Linked DNA regions of Rhodohalobacter sp. SW132. The protein of the gene in region 2 interacts with the protein of the main gene of each other region in a pairwise test. Links are inferred from orthologs where the notes say so. Each region holds a gene or a part of one and is shown on either strand. Other genes may lie near its edges. The genes, in order: ftsA, DYD21_RS12715 and ftsZ.

The links.
Region 1: the proteins of DYD21_RS12715 (region 2) and ftsA interact in binary tests that used the Escherichia coli proteins (3 or more experiments, as listed by UniProt). The link is inferred for Rhodohalobacter sp. SW132 from one-to-one orthologs.
Region 3: the proteins of DYD21_RS12715 (region 2) and ftsZ interact in binary tests that used the Escherichia coli proteins (3 or more experiments, as listed by UniProt). The link is inferred for Rhodohalobacter sp. SW132 from one-to-one orthologs.

What each region holds. Positions count from the first base shown.
Region 1 is NZ_QUOK01000013.1:52,832-55,729, forward strand. It holds ftsA (cell division protein FtsA), read left to right. Parts: upstream 1-770; coding sequence 771-2,027; downstream 2,028-2,898. Other genes in the region: DYD21_RS18860 (cell division protein FtsQ/DivIB), read left to right, coding at 1-718; ftsZ (cell division protein FtsZ), read left to right, coding at 2,165-2,898. UniProt on the Escherichia coli protein: Essential cell division protein that assists in the assembly of the Z ring. May serve as the principal membrane anchor for the Z ring.
Region 2 is NZ_QUOK01000006.1:122,275-129,640, reverse strand. Bases 2,180-5,157 are described here. They hold DYD21_RS12715 (rod shape-determining protein), read right to left. Parts: upstream 4,212-5,157; coding sequence 3,147-4,211; downstream 2,180-3,146. Other genes in these bases: purH (bifunctional phosphoribosylaminoimidazolecarboxamide formyltransferase/IMP cyclohydrolase), read right to left, coding at 4,312-5,157; mreC (rod shape-determining protein MreC), read right to left, coding at 2,302-3,129; mreD (rod shape-determining protein MreD), read right to left, coding at 2,180-2,305. In the rest of the region: mrdA (penicillin-binding protein 2), read right to left, coding at 1-1,829; more of mreD, read right to left, coding at 1,832-2,179; more of purH, read right to left, coding at 5,158-5,886; purN (phosphoribosylglycinamide formyltransferase), read right to left, coding at 5,888-6,472; DYD21_RS12700 (AI-2E family transporter), read right to left, coding at 6,534-7,366. UniProt on the Escherichia coli protein: Forms membrane-associated dynamic filaments that are essential for cell shape determination. Acts by regulating cell wall synthesis and cell elongation, and thus cell shape.
Region 3 is NZ_QUOK01000013.1:54,345-61,546, reverse strand. What follows is about bases 4,389-7,202. They hold ftsZ (cell division protein FtsZ), read right to left. Parts: upstream 6,552-7,202; coding sequence 5,226-6,551; downstream 4,389-5,225. Other genes in these bases: ftsA (cell division protein FtsA), read right to left, coding at 6,689-7,202; pckA (phosphoenolpyruvate carboxykinase (ATP)), read right to left, coding at 4,389-4,731. In the rest of the region: DYD21_RS18890 (serine/threonine-protein kinase), read right to left, coding at 1-647; DYD21_RS18885 (antibiotic biosynthesis monooxygenase), read right to left, coding at 668-1,426; DYD21_RS18880 (GAF domain-containing SpoIIE family protein phosphatase), read right to left, coding at 1,430-2,740; more of pckA, read right to left, coding at 3,127-4,388. UniProt on the Escherichia coli protein: Essential cell division protein that forms a contractile ring structure (Z ring) at the future cell division site. The regulation of the ring assembly controls the timing and the location of cell division.

The DNA.
Region 1 (2,898 bases), on a different replicon or contig from region 2:
AAAAAACATCGGCAAAACCGGGTGGGCAGCCTTTGCGCTGCTGATGCTCGGTCTCGCTGCGCTTGCAGGGCTCTATTTTGATCAGAATACCCGTATCACAGCGGTGGAGTATGCCGGTAATGAGTTTACAACGGATACCGAACTGAGCGGATCTTTTGAATCCCCGGTTGGCATGCTGGCTGACAGCGTTGATTTTGCATCGATCTATCGTTCCGTTGAAGCCCTCCCGTGGGTTCGGGATATTAATGTGAGAATGGCCAGGCGCGGAGTACTCACACTTGAGATCACAGAACGGGAACCGATCGGTTTGTTAAGTGATGGCGGAACCTCATTCTATTTTGATGATAAAGGCGTTGTGCTGAAAGCCGGACCCGGAAAGTATGTGGATGTGCCGCTTGTATATGGCTACCGAAGCTCTGCACCGGGTGATACACTCGATGCTCCGGGCTTCGATCAGGTACTCCACTTTCTGAACAGCGCAAAACAAGACGATTTCACTTGGTCAACCATTAGTGAGGTAGCGTGGAATGATGCCGAGGGAGTCGTTGCCCTCAGCAGTGAAAATGGTGTGAAGTTGTTGTTTGGGAGAGATGAATTCAGCGGCAAAGTAAAACACTGGAAAGCTTTTAACCGGTCGGTTGTATCCAAAAAAGGGATTCAATCATTCCGGTCGGTTGATCTCCGGTTCAGAAATCAGATCGTGACAGATGAACTTTAATATCAGAACAGTTTAGCAAATTTAGCAATTAACGTATAGTAACAGGTGCATTATGGATCAGGAAAATGAACGTATTGTAGTAGGGCTTGACATCGGAACAACGAAAGTTTGTGCGGTTGTTGCCTCTATTGATGAACAGGATAAAATTCACATTCTGGGCGTTGGCAAAGCGCCGAGTGACGGCCTGAACCGCGGTGTTGTGGTTAACATCGATAAAACGGTGAACGCCATTAAAAACGCGGTTGAACAGGCACAGCTCGCTTCCGGCATTGAGGTGAATTCCGTAAATGTTGGTATAGCCGGCGACCATATCCGGAGTATCCGCAGCAAGGGCGTCATCACCATCAACAATAAAGACAAAGAAATTACGGTGAAAGATGTAGAGCGACTCCTGGAGGACTGCCAGCGTATCATGCTGCCGCCCGATCAGCAGATCATTCATGTGATTCCACAGGAGTTTGTTGTAGATGGGCAAGACGGCATCAGCGATCCGGTAGGTATGAGCGGCATGAGAATGGAAGCGGAGGTGCATATTATCACCGGGCTCGTGTCGGCTGCAAAAAATCTTTACCGCTGTGTAGAACGAGCGGGCTATCAGGTGGCTGATATTATCCTTGAACCGCTCGCAAGCTCCTACGCCGTACTCGACGATGAAGAGAAGGAAGCAGGCGTTGTGCTTGTGGATATCGGGGGCGGAACCACCGACCTCGCCGTATTTCAGGAAAATACCATCCGGCACACCGCCGTCATCGCCATCGCTGGAAAGAAAGTTACCGATGATATAAAAATGGGGCTGAGTGTACTTGATGACCAGGCCGAAAAACTAAAACATCAATATGGTGAAAGTTTCGTGGATATGATTGAACAGGATGAATCAATTACCATCCCCGGAATTGCAGGCCGCCCTCCGAAAGAGATCACCAAGAGTATTCTTGCAAAAATTATCCAGGCACGGATGGAAGAGATACTGGAGATTATAGCCATTGAAGTGAAACGCAGCGGATATTCCGATTCTCTAAGTGCAGGGATCGTGATTACGGGCGGAGGTTCACTCATCAAAAATGTATGCCCTCTCGCGAACGAAGTACTGGGAATGGACGCAAAAGTGGGCCGGCCCCTCGGTCTTGCAGGCGGGCTTACAGAAGAGGTGGACAGCCCGATTTACGCCACAAGTGTAGGCCTTGTTCTGCACGCCCTGAAAACAGGTGAATCTAATGAACAGGTTATCGGCAAAAGCCGTGACAAGAGTGTGGAACAAGTGATGTCCAAAATTACCGACAGGATGAAAACATGGTTCAAAGAACTTTAGCAATCCAGAAAAAAGTTCTGCCCGGCAAATGCCAGACAAGAGGCAGAACAAATAGCAACAGCCGCACAATGCGGTTTAATAGATACACAACCAGCAATCTACAGAAACATTTATAGCAATCTAAAAGGAGTAAACAAATGAATAACATAACACCAAGCTTTAGCTTTGACGAACAAGGTCAGGATAACGCAAAAATAAAAGTAATAGGCGTTGGAGGCGGCGGCGGAAATGCCGTCAACAACATGATTAACAAGGGGCTGGACAGCGTGGAGTACATTGCGCTGAACACCGATGCGCAGGCCCTGAAAAACAATAAAGCCGATGTGGCGATCCAGGTAGGATCAAACCTTACCAGCGGACTCGGTGCAGGTGCACGTCCCGAAATCGGACGCGAAGCTGTAGAAGAGAACCGCCACGATCTGGATGAGGCAGTCGATTCAGCCGATATGATTTTTATAACCGCCGGTATGGGCGGCGGAACAGGTACAGGCGGTGCCCCCGTAGTCGCCGGAATTGCCAAACGGAAGGGGATTCTCACCGTGGGAATTGTCACTACACCGTTTACAAGCGAAGGAAAAGTGCGGATGAAATACGCGCTGGAGGGAATCACCGAGCTCAAGAAAAATTGCGACACGGTTATTGTAATTCCCAATGAGCGGCTCCTGGATATTTCCGACGAAAACACCACGCTTATCGAAGCGTTCGAGATGGCTAACGAAGTCCTCTATAACGCAACCCGCGGTATTTCAGACCTGATTTTGATGCCCGGACTGATTAACCTCGACTTTGCCGATGTACGCACAACCATGATCGACGGTGGCGCAGCCATTATGGGTTCAGCTACCGCTAATGGCCCCGACCGTGCAGAACT
Region 2 (7,366 bases):
GTCTGAGTTCGTGACGGGCGAGGGGTGAAATTTAAGACTACATCGAGTATGTGATTTCTGTTGATTTCACCCGTCAGGTACTTTTCAATGAGGAGAGAGGCTACAGGGGTTGCAGATATTGAGCCAAATCCTGAATTTTCGGTCAACACAGCAACGGCAATTTGTGGATTTTCAGCAGGAGCGTATGCGATAAACCAACCGTGATTATTTCCGTGCGGATTTTGTGATGTACCGGTTTTTCCTGCAGTGGTAATGCCGGGTATTTGCGCATAAAATCGGCCGCTGCCTTCTGTTACTACATCAAGCATTCCCTCGTGAACAGCGGAAAGATACGACGGTTCAATCCATTCAATTTTATCTTTATAGGGTTGTGTGTAGTTCACCGTATTATCGTTATGATGAACCTCTTTTACGATATGGGGCTGAACTCTGTAGCCGCCATTGGCAAGAACAGATGTAGCTACTGCCATCTGCAAGGGAGAGACTGAAATCATTCCCTGGCCAATACCAAGACTCATCAGGTCACCCACGCCCCAATAACGATCACCGAAAGTACGTTCCATGTAGTCCGTATCCGGCATAATGCCCCGGGTTTCAAAGGGGAGGTCAATATTATTATTTGGGCCCATTCCAAAATCTCTCATTTTTTCTGCCCAATCATCAAGCCCGCCGTTTGTTGCAATCTCATCCATCATCCAGAAAAAGTAGTAGTTACTGGATAAAGCCAGAGCTTTTCTCAGATCGTAAACGCCCGGATCGGCAGTATCCCCGTAAAGTCGTCCCCGACGATATGCCCCGGTGCTTACAATCTCGGTTCTTGGTGTGATGAGACCGGTGTGCAGGCCGTAAAGTCCCATAAACGGCTTAAAAGTAGAACCCGGAGGTTGCCGTGATGAAATGGCCCGGTTAAAAAGCGGGCGGAGTGAGTCGCTGTTTACAGATGCCCAGTATTCACGATCCATTTTGCCCGCAAGGCGGTCAAGGTCATAGTTTGGAGAACTTACAATCGACAGAATTTCACCCGTATTCGGATCCATCGCAACCAGGCCGCCGGTCATTCGGGTCATGAGTGTTTCGGCCAGCTCCTGAAGGTCAGCATCGATGGTTGTAATCAGATCGGCACCTTTTTTTGGAGAGTTGTTCAGGTTGCCATTATCGTAACTGCGCAATGCCTGGCCGTATGCATTTACCGTGAGATAATGGGTTCCTTTTTCTCCGCGCAAATGCTGATCGTAAACCATCTCTATACCACTTTTACCCACTCGATCACCGAGCCGGAGTGTTTCATCCCGAACAAAATCCTCGGGTGAAGCTTCTCGCAGATAGCCGAGTATATGCGATGCTGAAAAATTCAGGGGATAATGTCTTTTACTTTCAATTTGATGACCTATCCCGGGCAATCTCCACAAATTTTCCTCAATGACAGAAAACGTTTCAAAAGGAACCTCGGTAAAGAGCCGTGATGTTCGGTGCCATGAAAAGCGCTGCGCTTCCGTAATTCTTTCGAGAACCAGTTCCTGTTCCATATCGAGCAGTTCAGCCAGCACATCCAGGTTTTCCATCTTGAACTTTGCCGGAGTGATGGTGACAGAGTAAATTGGCTGGTTTTCTACAATGATTTTGCCGTTTCTGTCGAGAATAAGTCCTCTGGCGGGATTTACAACATTCATTCGGATGCTGTTCTGACGGCTTAACGGAGCATACTCTTCGTAATCCAGAATCTGCAGCTGGAATACCCGCCCGAGAGTAATCAGCAGTCCGATTACAATAATACCCTGCAATATTCGGACAGCTGCCTGCACATTTTGAATTTGTAGTCTGTTTGCCATAGTTATCTTGAACGTACGAGGTGTAGAAACCCGCCGAGAAGTGCGGTGAACAGAGTGCTAACGATCAGCAGGCTGACCACAACATATTCACTGGCGTATAATCCCGACAGAGAACTAACGATGTAAAAGAAAAGATTATGCAATAATGATGCCCCGGCTATGATTAAAAAAATCTGCCAGACCAGAAAACTGTTTTCTGATGTACGATTTAAAAAGTTGTGTAGTATAAAAACAGTAAGAACTTTTGAAAAAAGATTTACTCCCCACAAATCAGTGAGTGCGTCCTGGAAAAAAGCAACAAAACCGGTAATTAAAATTGCCTCCGTTTTTGAGCGCTTTGTGCACAGCCACAAAACAAAAATCAGCACGAGGTCGGATTGCGCATTAAAAATAGTAAGATGCCGCAACAGCACCACCTGAATGAAAACAGCCCCCAGTCCAAACAGAAGGAAACGCACTACATCTGATCGGATCAAAACAACTCCTGCTGCTCAATTTCGAGTTCCTGGATGAGACTGTCGGGCTCAAAAGCAACTATGAAGGCTTCTGCAGCGGTATAAAGATCTGCAAAGGCACGCAGGCGAATTGTTTGGGTCTCAATACCGTCTCCCGGTTCAATTGCAGTCACTTCACCAATGGGTATGCCACCGGGAAATTGATTGCTAAATCCAGAGGTTTCGACCACATCACCCTCGGATACCGGAATTGTTTGTGGAATATGGTTCAATACAAGTTCATTATGCATTGTGGCAGGCCATGATACAATCCCATAGGCCCTTGACTCTGCAACATTGGCACTTACTCTGAAAAGTGAATTTGAATAAGGTAATACCTGAGAAAAGTTTCGATTTGCCAAAATAATCTGTCCGATCAGGCCATCGGAATTTATTACCGGCATTCCCACTTTGGCGCCGTCATCTGTACCGGCATCTATCGTTAGAGTATTATTCAGGCCGGTGAGGTCTTTTGCGACGATTCGTACCGGAATTACCGGGTTTGATTCATTCTGACGTAATTCCAGCAGATCTCTTAGAATACGATTTTGCTCTTCAACTGATCGAAGTCTGCTTAGCTCATCCTGAAGCTGAATATTTTGCCGGTGCAGATAGGTATTGGTTGTAAGTGCCTGGCGATAGACACGGATAACAGACAGAGGCTGCTCGAGATAACTGAGAACGGTAATAGATGCGATGCGTGCATTTTGCAGACCTCCATCATGCCTGTTAATCATCATGGCGATGGCTAACAGAAGCAAAATGGCTGTCAGAATATAATCTTTCGCGTCTGATAAGCGTCGCATCTATGTACTAAAGCTATTTAGGAGACCACAGTTTTGTAATACTCAAGATCTTCAAGAATTGAACCGGTTCCGCGTACCACTGCTGTGAGCGGATCTTCAGCGATATGAACGGGAAGGTCGGTTGTTTCCATGATCAGTTTATCGAGATTTTTGAGGAGAGCACCGCCACCGGTCAGCATAATTCCACGATCGAGAATGTCTGCGGAGAGTTCGGGAGGTGTCTGCTCGAGCGATTTTGTAATCGACTCCACAATAGTGTTAACGGATTCGGAGATCGCTTCGCGTACATCTTTTGAAGTTACCTGGCGGGTGCGCGGTACGCCGTTTACGAGGTCGCGACCTTTGGTGATCATTTCAAGCTCTTCGTCGAGGGGCGCTGCACTTCCGATTTCGCACTTAATTTTTTCAGCGGTACGCTCTCCAATCAACAGGTTGTGATTGCGTCTGAAATAATTGATGATATCGTCATTAAGCTCATCACCACCAAGCCGGACGGACTGCGCATATACAATTCCTGAGAGGGCTATAACCGCAATTTCTGTTGTTCCGCCCCCGATATCAACAATCATATTACCTACCGGTTCATGAACATCAAGTCCAATACCAATTGCTGCAGCCATCGGTTCGTCGACAAGATACACTTCTTTTGCACCTGCGTGTTCAGCACTGTCGCGCACGGCACGTCGTTCCACCTCGGTAATTCCGCTGGGAACACAAACCACCATCTGGCGAGTAGAGGAGTACCATTTAACTTTCACTTTATTAATCATACCGCGAATCATCTGCTCGGCAACCTCAAAGTCAGCTATGACTCCATCACGCAGCGGCCGCACGGTGCGGATGTTACGGTGGGTTTTTTCGTGCATCAGCCGGGCTTCATGGCCGGTTGCAACCGGGGTATTCTGGTTGTTGAGGGCAACGATTGAAGGCTCATTTAAAACGATGCCCTGGTCTTTTGCGTAGATAAGCGTATTGGCAGTTCCAAGATCTATGGCGATATCTGTATATAGAAAATCAAAAAGCCCCTTTTTTCGTTGGTCTTTTGATGTCTTGGTTTTTGTCTGGGTATAAATGTCGGACATCTAATTGAGATAGATTTTTTGTTATGAGGATCAACTCTCGAAAATACGAGTTTGAGCTTCTATTTGCGAACGATAGTTTGCCTAAATCCGCACTGTTTTTTTAATGACGAAAATGGCGTGTTCCTGTAAAGATCATCGCCAGGTTATGTTTATCGGCAGCTTTGATAACTTCTTCATCGCGAATGCTGCCGCCGGGCTGAATAATTGCTGTTGCTCCGGCCTCAGCTGCTGCTTCAACGCCATCTGCAAAAGGGAAAAAAGCATCGGATGCAACTACAGATCCCTGAACCGAAAGACCTTCTTTCTGAGCTTTTAGTATCGCAATTTCGGAACTGTCCACCCGGCTCGTTTGACCTGTTCCAATACCGATCGTCTTTAAATCGTTAGCAAATACAATGCCATTTGATTTAATATGTTTCACAACTTTCCAGGCAAAGTGAAGATTTTTCAGTTCACTGTCTGTAGGTTTCCGCTTGGTTGGTATCGTGAGTTTTTGATCCGGGATTAACAAATGGTTCTCCTGTTGCAGCAGCGCGCCGCCAAAAATGGATCGAAATGCAAATTCTGTAGTGCTATCCGGCCACTTTTTGATTTGAATCAGACGCCGGTTTTTTTTCTGTTGGAGTAGCTCTCTCGCCTCCTCTGTGAAATCCGGAGCCATGATGATTTCCGTGAAAATCGTATCAATTTCCCTGGCTGTGTTGATATCCAGTGTTTTGTTGCTGCACACAATTCCGCCAAAAGGGGACACTGTATCCGTACTGAACGCTTTTTTGTACGCGTCGGCAAGCGTATCGGATATTCCAACTCCGCAAGGAACCGTATGCTTGAATATAGCGATGGTTGTGTCAGTTTCAGGGAAATCGGCCATCAGTTTCAGAGCTGCATCCACATCCAAATAATTGTTGTAGCTGAGCTGCTTCCCGTGAAAACAGTCTATGAATTGATCCTGGTTTCCGTATACGCCTGCTTTTTGATGCGGATTTTCTCCATAACGCAAATCTCCCGACTTTTGATGGGCTATGGATAGCTGACCCGGCACTTCCAAATCTTCAATCCTACTAAAAAAATTGCTGATGGCTGTATCGTAAGCGGCGGTATGTTCAAATGCTTCGCGGCCAAATTTGCGCCGTGAAGGGAAAGAAATTCCTTCACTACCCTCAAGCTCTTCCGAAAACTCTTTATACTGATTCGGAGATGTAAGCACCGTAACGTGGGCAAAGTTTTTTGCTGCAGCACGGATCATGGTCGGCCCGCCAATGTCAATATTTTCTGTGGCTTCGGCAGGAGTGACCCCTTCTTTCTTTACCGTTTCTGCAAATGGATAGAGATTGACAACCACCAATTCAATCGGTTTGATATTCAGCCGTTCCAGTTCTTCACGGTCGGGAGCGTGACTGGTTCTGGCCAAAATTCCGCCGTGAATCACCGGGTGCAGCGTTTTTACCCGGCCATCAAGACACTCCTCAAAGCCGGTTATCTTGCTAACGTCAGTGACGGGAATTCCGGCATCACGAATCGCTTTTGCAGTTCCCCCGGTGCTGATCAGCTGAACGTTTTGCTCATGAAGGCTTTTGGCAAGAGCGGTAATTCCGGTTTTATCGGAAACAGAAAGGAGTGCACGCTTAATTTTGAGCGGAGTTTCGGGAAGAGATTCGAGAGGTTTTAAGGCCACGTTACTGGGTATGTTTTTGTGTTAGTATTTTTTTGATGCTTTCCGGCAGAAGCTTGTGTTCTTCACGGAGAATTTTTTTGGCAAGTGTTTCCGGATTATCTTCACCGGAAACTTTAACACTTGCCTGATCAATGATGGCACCGTCATCATAGGTTTCGTTAACGAAATGGACGGTGCAACCGCTTACTGGATCACGATTTTCAATAACAGCGCGATGAACATTCAGTCCGTAAAATCCTTTTCCGCCATATTTGGGTAGCAGTGACGGATGGATATTGATGATTCTGTTCCGATACGTTTCTATCAGAGGATCAGGAATTTTTTTGAGATACCCGGCGAGTACAATCAGATCGGGGGAATAGGTTTCTACTGTTTTTAGCAGATTCGGTATGTAGTGATCTTCATTAGAAAAAGGAATCACCTCAACCGGAATATTGTGATCTTTTGCACGATGAATTGCCCCGGCATCTTCACGGTTTGTAATTAAACCCACAATTTTGGTATTCAGTGATCCGGATTCTACAGCATCAATTACAGCCTGAAAATTGGTACCTGAGCCGGAAGCGAAAAAGAGTAATTTGTGCACAGAAAAATTCTGATCAATGCGGTTTCAGCGACAGGGCAAAAGATAGAAAAAATAAGGGCGATTATTCAGACTGATTTGCAGAAGTTTGCTGATCCGGTGAAGTTTGATCCAACCTGAATATTCTGTAGTTATTAAAACTCCAGGAGATCTGATTGATAGAAATTTTGATGATTGTAGCGATTGGAATCGCAATCAGCATGCCTAAGACGCCGGCAGTCTGAGCTCCTATGAGTATGATAAACAGAATCGCAACCGGGTGCATGTCTGCTGATTTGGAGAAGATGAGCGGCTGCAAAACCACATTATCCAGTATCTGTGCAATAAGTACGGCTATGATACACGGAATGACCAGTGAAAAATCACCCGTTTCAATGATGGAAATAACAATAGATAGAATATAACCGATGAGCGGACCGAAATAGGGTATAGAGTTGGCTACGCCAATAGCAATACCCACAGAAGCCGCATTATTCAGGCCGGCTACTGAGAGCGCAAGCCAGCTTACAATCCCTACAAGCGTGCACTGAACAAATACGCTCCTGAAATATTTTCCCAGGCGTGTTTCAATTTTGTCGACCAGGCTGAGGATAGTCTCAAAATATTTGTTGGGCACGAGCTTCAGCAGATCCCGGCGGATTTTATGCCCGTCTTTGAGAAAGAAAAAAGTGGCAAAAGGAATAACCAAGAAAGCGGCAAACAGGTTGGTGAAAATCCCGATCACATCACCTACAATGTTCGAAAACTGGTCCATATTAAAAAAGTTATCAGAAAAGACCGCGATGTTATCCCGCAAAAAACCTTGTGGCAGAAAATCGAAATTACCGATGATGCTCATTTCAATCTGTTCGGCGATAAAGCGAAGATTCTCTATATCGAGCTGACGTGCGAGACTGG
Region 3 (7,202 bases), on a different replicon or contig from region 2:
CCATACGACCAAATGTCGGTTCTGTGGTCAAGTTCATCACCCCGGATTTGTTCAGGTGACATGTATGAAATTGTTCCGAGAGTAGATTGCTCACGGGTCAGGTCATTTCCACCCAGCGTTTTTGCGAGGCCGAAGTCCAGGATTTTTATCTCACCAGCTTGAGTAATCATAATGTTAGCCGGTTTTATATCCCGGTGTATAATCCCTTTCTGGTGAGCTGCGCACAGACCCCTGGCAATTTGAATTGCAGCATCCAGAACCTGGTCTGATTTGGTACTCTTGCTAAGAGAATGATTACTAATGGAGGAATCAACATTCAAAATTTCATCGCTTTTGTCATTCGAATGAATGAACAAGTCTGCGAGATTATTTCCATCGATATACTCCATCACGATGAACTGATTACCATCATAGTCATCCTCAATACCGTAAATTTGGCAGATGTTAGGATGATTAAGCTGTGCGATTGAACGCGCTTCCCTAAGAAATCTGTCGTGAGCTTCAGCGCCAATATCAGATTTTTCGGGAAGGAATTTTAGTGCAACAAACCGATTCAATTTTGTGTCGTGGGCTTTGTATACCACTCCCATACCGCCTTCGCCGGACTTTTCAAGTATCTTGTAATGATTTACTGTCATTCCAATCATAACATCCTGCTTTCAAGAAACTAACCGAAATTCTTTCCCGTGATCATCCGGAACTTACTTATGCCAATATCCTGGCTGGTTACGGTTTTTAATGAACTGGATTGACTTTCAAGGGCCATTTTCCACTGGTATAACTCACCTAAAGTTGGCCCGAGTTTTTTCATGAATCCATCAAACGTACCGCCCTGTTCATAGTGTTCAATTGAGGCGATATCATCCCAAACTGTGAGGGAGATCATTTCTTCATTATGTTCAAAATTGTCAAGTAAAAAAGCGTAACGGCAGCCGTTAACATTTTTTAGGGCGGGTAAAATTTCTGTGTTATAAATACGCGAAAACTCATTTTTATCACCCTTATTAACTTTCAGAGAGAGAATTCGAAGGTGGCTGCTTTTTTCAGCAATATGCGGCGGTAGAGAATCGAGCCGGTCTGCCACGGGATAGGACGTCACAGTAGGTGTGCTTTGCACAGGCGAGTATTCAACCGTGTTATTCCTGGTAAGCTGAATTTTCCATTCGTTGCCTTCCTCCAGGGTATGCTGCACTGTTACTACGTTTTTGTTGTAATCACCTGACTGCACGTAAGCCTCTGCGTCTGTTTTACTGCTCCACAGCGTTAGCGAAATATACTTTCTTGGCTTATCGCGATGTTGTAAAAGCCCGGCAAAGATGCATCCATCTGTTTTTCCGAGGACCTTAAGAATGATCTCAGTGTAAAGGTTTTCTAAACTCAAATTCTCTTCCTCCTTAACCGTAGCTTCTACCATTCTCAAGTACATGATCTATTCCTCTCCATTAATTGCGGTTCTTTTCAAAGCAATTGCAGTGATATCATCAAACAGCTTTGCATTTCCGCAGTGATTCTTACATGTATCCACTACTATTTTGATGAGGTGATCCGGCATTTCATTTTCTGAAATTGCCCGGTTTAACAAGTCCAGAATTAACTCCTCTCCAAGCATTTTTTCATTTTCGTTGGTTACATCGGTAACACCATCAGAAAAAACAAACAGCAGGTCGTCTTTTTGCATTAGAACCGATTCTTCATCATATTCTGAATCCTCCATCATACCCAGAGGCAGGCCACCCGTTTTTAGCCGTTGGTGTGATCCATCTGTTTTCAGTAAAAAGGGATAATCGTGACCGGCATTTGAGTAGTGAAATGTATGCGTTGAAGTATCAAGTATGGCCAGGAAAAGTGTTGCAAATTTTTCGGCACTTGTACTTTGATATAGTTGCCTGTTCGCATTTTTAAGAATGTCACCGGGTTTTTTCAGATGATACGTTTGCCCCCTGAGAATAGCCTGCAGATTGGTCATAAGCAATGAAGCGGGCAGGCCTTTTCCGCTGATATCGCCCAGGCAAAAAGCCCATAGGTGATTGTCCATCTGAATGTAATCGAAATAATCACCGCCGACTTCACTGGCCGTTACGTTTTTACCAGCAACAGCATATTCAGTAATTTTAGGAGAATTGGGCGGAAGCATCTTCTTCTGTATAGATGAGGCCAGTTCGAGCTCTCTGCGCATAAACTCATAAGCTTTTTCTTCTTCATAAAGACGTGCGTTTTCCACCACCTGTGCCGACTGGGCTGATATGATAGAGAGCAATCGCTGATCCGATTCCGAGAAACCACCATGTTTGTTCGAACGCTTATTGTATACGGTTACAATACCAATCAGTTTTGAGCGAGCCATAAGAGGAGCACTCAGCAGTGAGTAGATGGTGCTGTCCCACTTGACATTTCGAAATCGGGTATCATTTTCAGGTTCATTAATTAAGAGAGGTTTTTTGTTCAACTGCATCCAACCAAGAAGATTCTGATTGAGATGTAAAGGAGAATGTTCACTAGTAGTAATCATACTTCTGACAAGCGTATGAGTAGGATTTGACTTTTCCTCATCTATCAGTGTGATGTCTCCCTGCTCTGCGTTTAGTGCACGAATAGATTTACTGATTATTGAACGCATAATTTTTTCACTATCCAGGCTGCCGCTTATGGCCAGGGCAAGATCATTCAGTATTGCCAACTCATCAACTGCTCTCCGAAGGCGTTTGTTCTCCTCTAAAAGATATTTGCTGTCTTCAGTCATTTTAATAGGCAGTATAGTGTAAAACAGTAGTATAATTTAAAATTCATTAATAGTCTATTATATTAAATAATATTATATCAATGATAAGTCATATGCCATTTTTGACAACCTTGCCTCGCCGCCTCGTTAGCACATTGTTTCTGCTGGCAGGCGATTTAAATCCACCCAGTACCCGGCCCTGACAGGATACTTGAGGAACAAAACCTGATATCGTATTAATTCTAAATCTGTAAGGTTTTGACCGGTTTTGATGAGGAGATAGATGGAAAACCGGAATAGATTATTATTTGTTGAATAGTTAAGATGGGATTAGATCAAAAAAAACCGGTCAGCTCTTGAATTAATGATACAGAGCTGCCGGTTTTTATAATATTAGGTTGAATCGGTTAGGCAGGTTGCTTTACATTTGGCCCTGCGTTTATGATCTCTTCGCTGCTCTCTTTTTCAAACTTTTCAAAGTTTTTGGTAAAGAGATTACCCAGTTTTTCGGCCTGTTTGTTGTAGGCATCCACATCATCCCAGGTGTTTTTAGGAATCAGAATATCTGATTTAACATCGGGGCATTCTGTAGGAATTTCAAAGCCGAATACTTCATCTTTAACGGTTGGAGCATCATCCAGGTCTCCTGCATGAATGGCGTTGATAATTGCCCGTGTACTCTTCAGGTCGATCCGCTGGCCTGTTCCGTATCCGCCACCGGTGAGTCCTGTGTTGACCAGCCACGCTTTTGAACCGTGTGCTCTCATTTTTTCGGCAAGCATTTCGGCATATTTGCTTGGAGGCCATATCAGGAATGCGGCTCCGAAACAGGCAGAGAATGTTGCCTGAGGTTCGGTTACGCCCATCTCGGTTCCGGCTACTTTTGCGGTGTATCCGCTGATGAAGTGATACATCGCCTGCTCCGGAGTGAGTTTACTTACCGGGGGAAGTACACCGAATGCATCATATGCAAGGAAAATGATGTTTTTCGGATGCCCTGTGGTGCATGGAATTTTCGCATTGTTGATGTACTCAATCGGGTAGGACGCCCGCGTGTTTTGAGTGATGGATGTGTCGGTGTAATCAACTTTTCGCGTATCGGGATCGTATCCGACATTTTCCAGAACGGTGCCGAACTTAATCGCGTCATAAATTTCCGGTTCGTTCTCGCGGGACAGATTGATGGTTTTGGCGTAGCAGCCACCTTCGATGTTAAACACGCCGTCATCGCTCCAGCAGTGCTCATCGTCACCGATTAGTTTTCGGCTGCTGTCGGCTGAGAGCGTAGTTTTACCGGTTCCGGAGAGGCCGAAGAACAGCGCGACATCTTCCTCCTCGTCTCCTTCATTAGCCGAACAGTGCATGGAGAGGACTTCTCTTTTGGGCATCAGGTAGTGCATCACAGAAAAGATTCCTTTCTTCATCTCACCGGCGTATTCCGTACCGAGAATGACCATGCTGTTTGTTTCGAAGTTAACGTCAACACTGGCATCTGATGTCATTCCTTCCGTAAACGTGTTGGCCGGAAATTTACCTGCGTTGAAGACTACAAAATCAGGATCGCCAAAATTTTCAAGCTCTTCTTTTGATGGACGGATCATCATGTTATGCATGAAGAGGCCGTGGTAGGGACGCTCTGCAATAATTCTGACTTTCAGCCGGTAGTTTGGATCCCATCCGGCAAACCCGTCAATTACATACAGCCGCTCGCATGTATTCAGGTAATCGGTGGCTCTTTTGTGATTGATTTTATAGGTGTGCTCGTCCAGGGCAATGTTGATATCTCCCCACCAGATTTCGTCGCTGATATTGGCAGTTTTAACAACCCGTTTATCGGCGGGGCTACGTCCGGTTCGTTTACCTGACCGTACAACCAGTGAGCCGTTGTCGGTAATAACAGATCCCGGATCGTACTTGATTGCATCTTCATAGAATCTCCCTGGCGCGGGATTTCTGATGATATTTTTTACAGTTATTTCATGTTTGGTGAGGTCGAATGTTTGCTTGCTCATATTACTCTCGTCTTTTTGGTGAGTGTTAAGTACTCATCTAATAAATAGCAAAATTGAGTGAACTTTTGATTAAGAATTCATCAAAATATAATGAAATTTCAAAATATTTAAGGAAGCGCTTTTTTAATATTTTAGTGTGCTAAAAAATATATGTAAGGTATGATGTTGGATTGTTGATGAATGGAGAGACAGAATCTTGAGATTAGCTATTTTCTGATCTGCGAATTCAGCCTATTGTCATGTTAGTTGTGAGCTATAGATAGTAAATCCTCGGATGAGGCATCTATGAATTATATATTGATTCAATGCGACTCAATTTTTTTAAAAAAACTCATCCGATGACTCCCCGAAGTTTTATCGATGCCACAAATCAATATAAAATAGAAAAGGAGCTCCCGATCAAAGGAACTCCTTTTTGATTTAGCAATCTATAGCATGGGCATAGCATACCCATCTATATTTATAAGAATGGTTGCAATTCTACAGAGACGTCATCAATCCATGATTTTTCGCAGAAATGCGGGCTGATCTGTATCGCGTTTGTCGATCTTCTCTTCACGGTTGTTCAGCAGGGTATTACCGCTTGCTTCTCGCCGTGCCCTGCGGATTTCAGATGCGTTCTCGCTTTCCTCCTCCATTTCATTGGAGTGGATATATTTCAGTTCCCGGCGATGAATGGCCGGTGAGTCGAGCTCTTTGAGGTTTCCTTCCCCTTTGTAAAACTGACCATCTTTATTATTGTATGTTCGTCCTACCTGTTTTGCCTTTGGCAGGCTGGAAGTTAACGACTCTTTTTTCTGATCTTTTTCGGAATTGGGAGCAATTTTTGCTCGTGTACGATCATCACTCAGATCAAAACCTGTGGCGATAACGGTTACACGCATCTCCTCATCAAACGACTCGTCGAGCACTGTACCGAGTATAATTTCTGCATCATCACCGGCTTCCTGCTGGATTATGCTTGTGGCCGTTGTTGTTTCCCGCATACCGAGATTTCGTCCGGCAGAAATGTTTACAAGTACATTTCGGGCACCACGGATGCTTACCCCGTCGAGCAGGGGAGAGTTGATCGCTTCACGGGCTGCGAGTTCTGCACGGTCGGGGCCATTAGCGGTAGCTGAACCCATAATGGCTGCGCCACCGTCGATCATGGTTGTGCGTACATCGGCAAAGTCGAGGTTAATCAGTCCGGGCATCAAAATCAGGTCTGAAATACCGCGGGTTGCGTTATAGAGGACTTCGTTAGCCATCTCGAACGCTTCGATAAGCGTGGTGTTTTCGTCGGAAATATCCAGGAGCCGCTCATTGGGAATTACAATAACCGTGTCGCAATTTTTCTTGAGCTCGGTGATTCCCTCCAGCGCGTATTTCATCCGCACTTTTCCTTCGCTTGTAAACGGTGTAGTGACAATTCCCACGGTGAGAATCCCCTTCCGTTTGGCAATTCCGGCGACTACGGGGGCACCGCCTGTACCTGTTCCGCCGCCCATACCGGCGGTTATAAAAATCATATCGGCTGAATCGACTGCCTCATCCAGATCGTGGCGGTTCTCTTCTACAGCTTCGCGTCCGATTTCGGGACGTGCACCTGCACCGAGTCCGCTGGTAAGGTTTGATCCTACCTGGATCGCCACATCGGCTTTATTGTTTTTCAGGGCCTGCGCATCGGTGTTCAGCGCAATGTACTCCACGCTGTCCAGCCCCTTGTTAATCATGTTGTTGACGGCATTTCCGCCGCCGCCTCCAACGCCTATTACTTTTATTTTTGCGTTATCCTGACCTTGTTCGTCAAAGCTAAAGCTTGGTGTTATGTTATTCATTTGTTTACTCCTTTTAGATTGCTATAAATGTTTCTGTAGATTGCTGGTTGTGTATCTATTAAACCGCATTGTGCGGCTGTTGCTATTTGTTCTGCCTCTTGTCTGGCATTTGCCGGGCAGAACTTTTTTCTGGATTGCTAAAGTTCTTTGAACCATGTTTTCATCCTGTCGGTAATTTTGGACATCACTTGTTCCACACTCTTGTCACGGCTTTTGCCGATAACCTGTTCATTAGATTCACCTGTTTTCAGGGCGTGCAGAACAAGGCCTACACTTGTGGCGTAAATCGGGCTGTCCACCTCTTCTGTAAGCCCGCCTGCAAGACCGAGGGGCCGGCCCACTTTTGCGTCCATTCCCAGTACTTCGTTCGCGAGAGGGCATACATTTTTGATGAGTGAACCTCCGCCCGTAATCACGATCCCTGCACTTAGAGAATCGGAATATCCGCTGCGTTTCACTTCAATGGCTATAATCTCCAGTATCTCTTCCATCCGTGCCTGGATAATTTTTGCAAGAATACTCTTGGTGATCTCTTTCGGAGGGCGGCCTGCAATTCCGGGGATGGTAATTGATTCATCCTGTTCAATCATATCCACGAAACTTTCACCATATTGATGTTTTAGTTTTTCGGCCTGGTCATCAAGTACACTC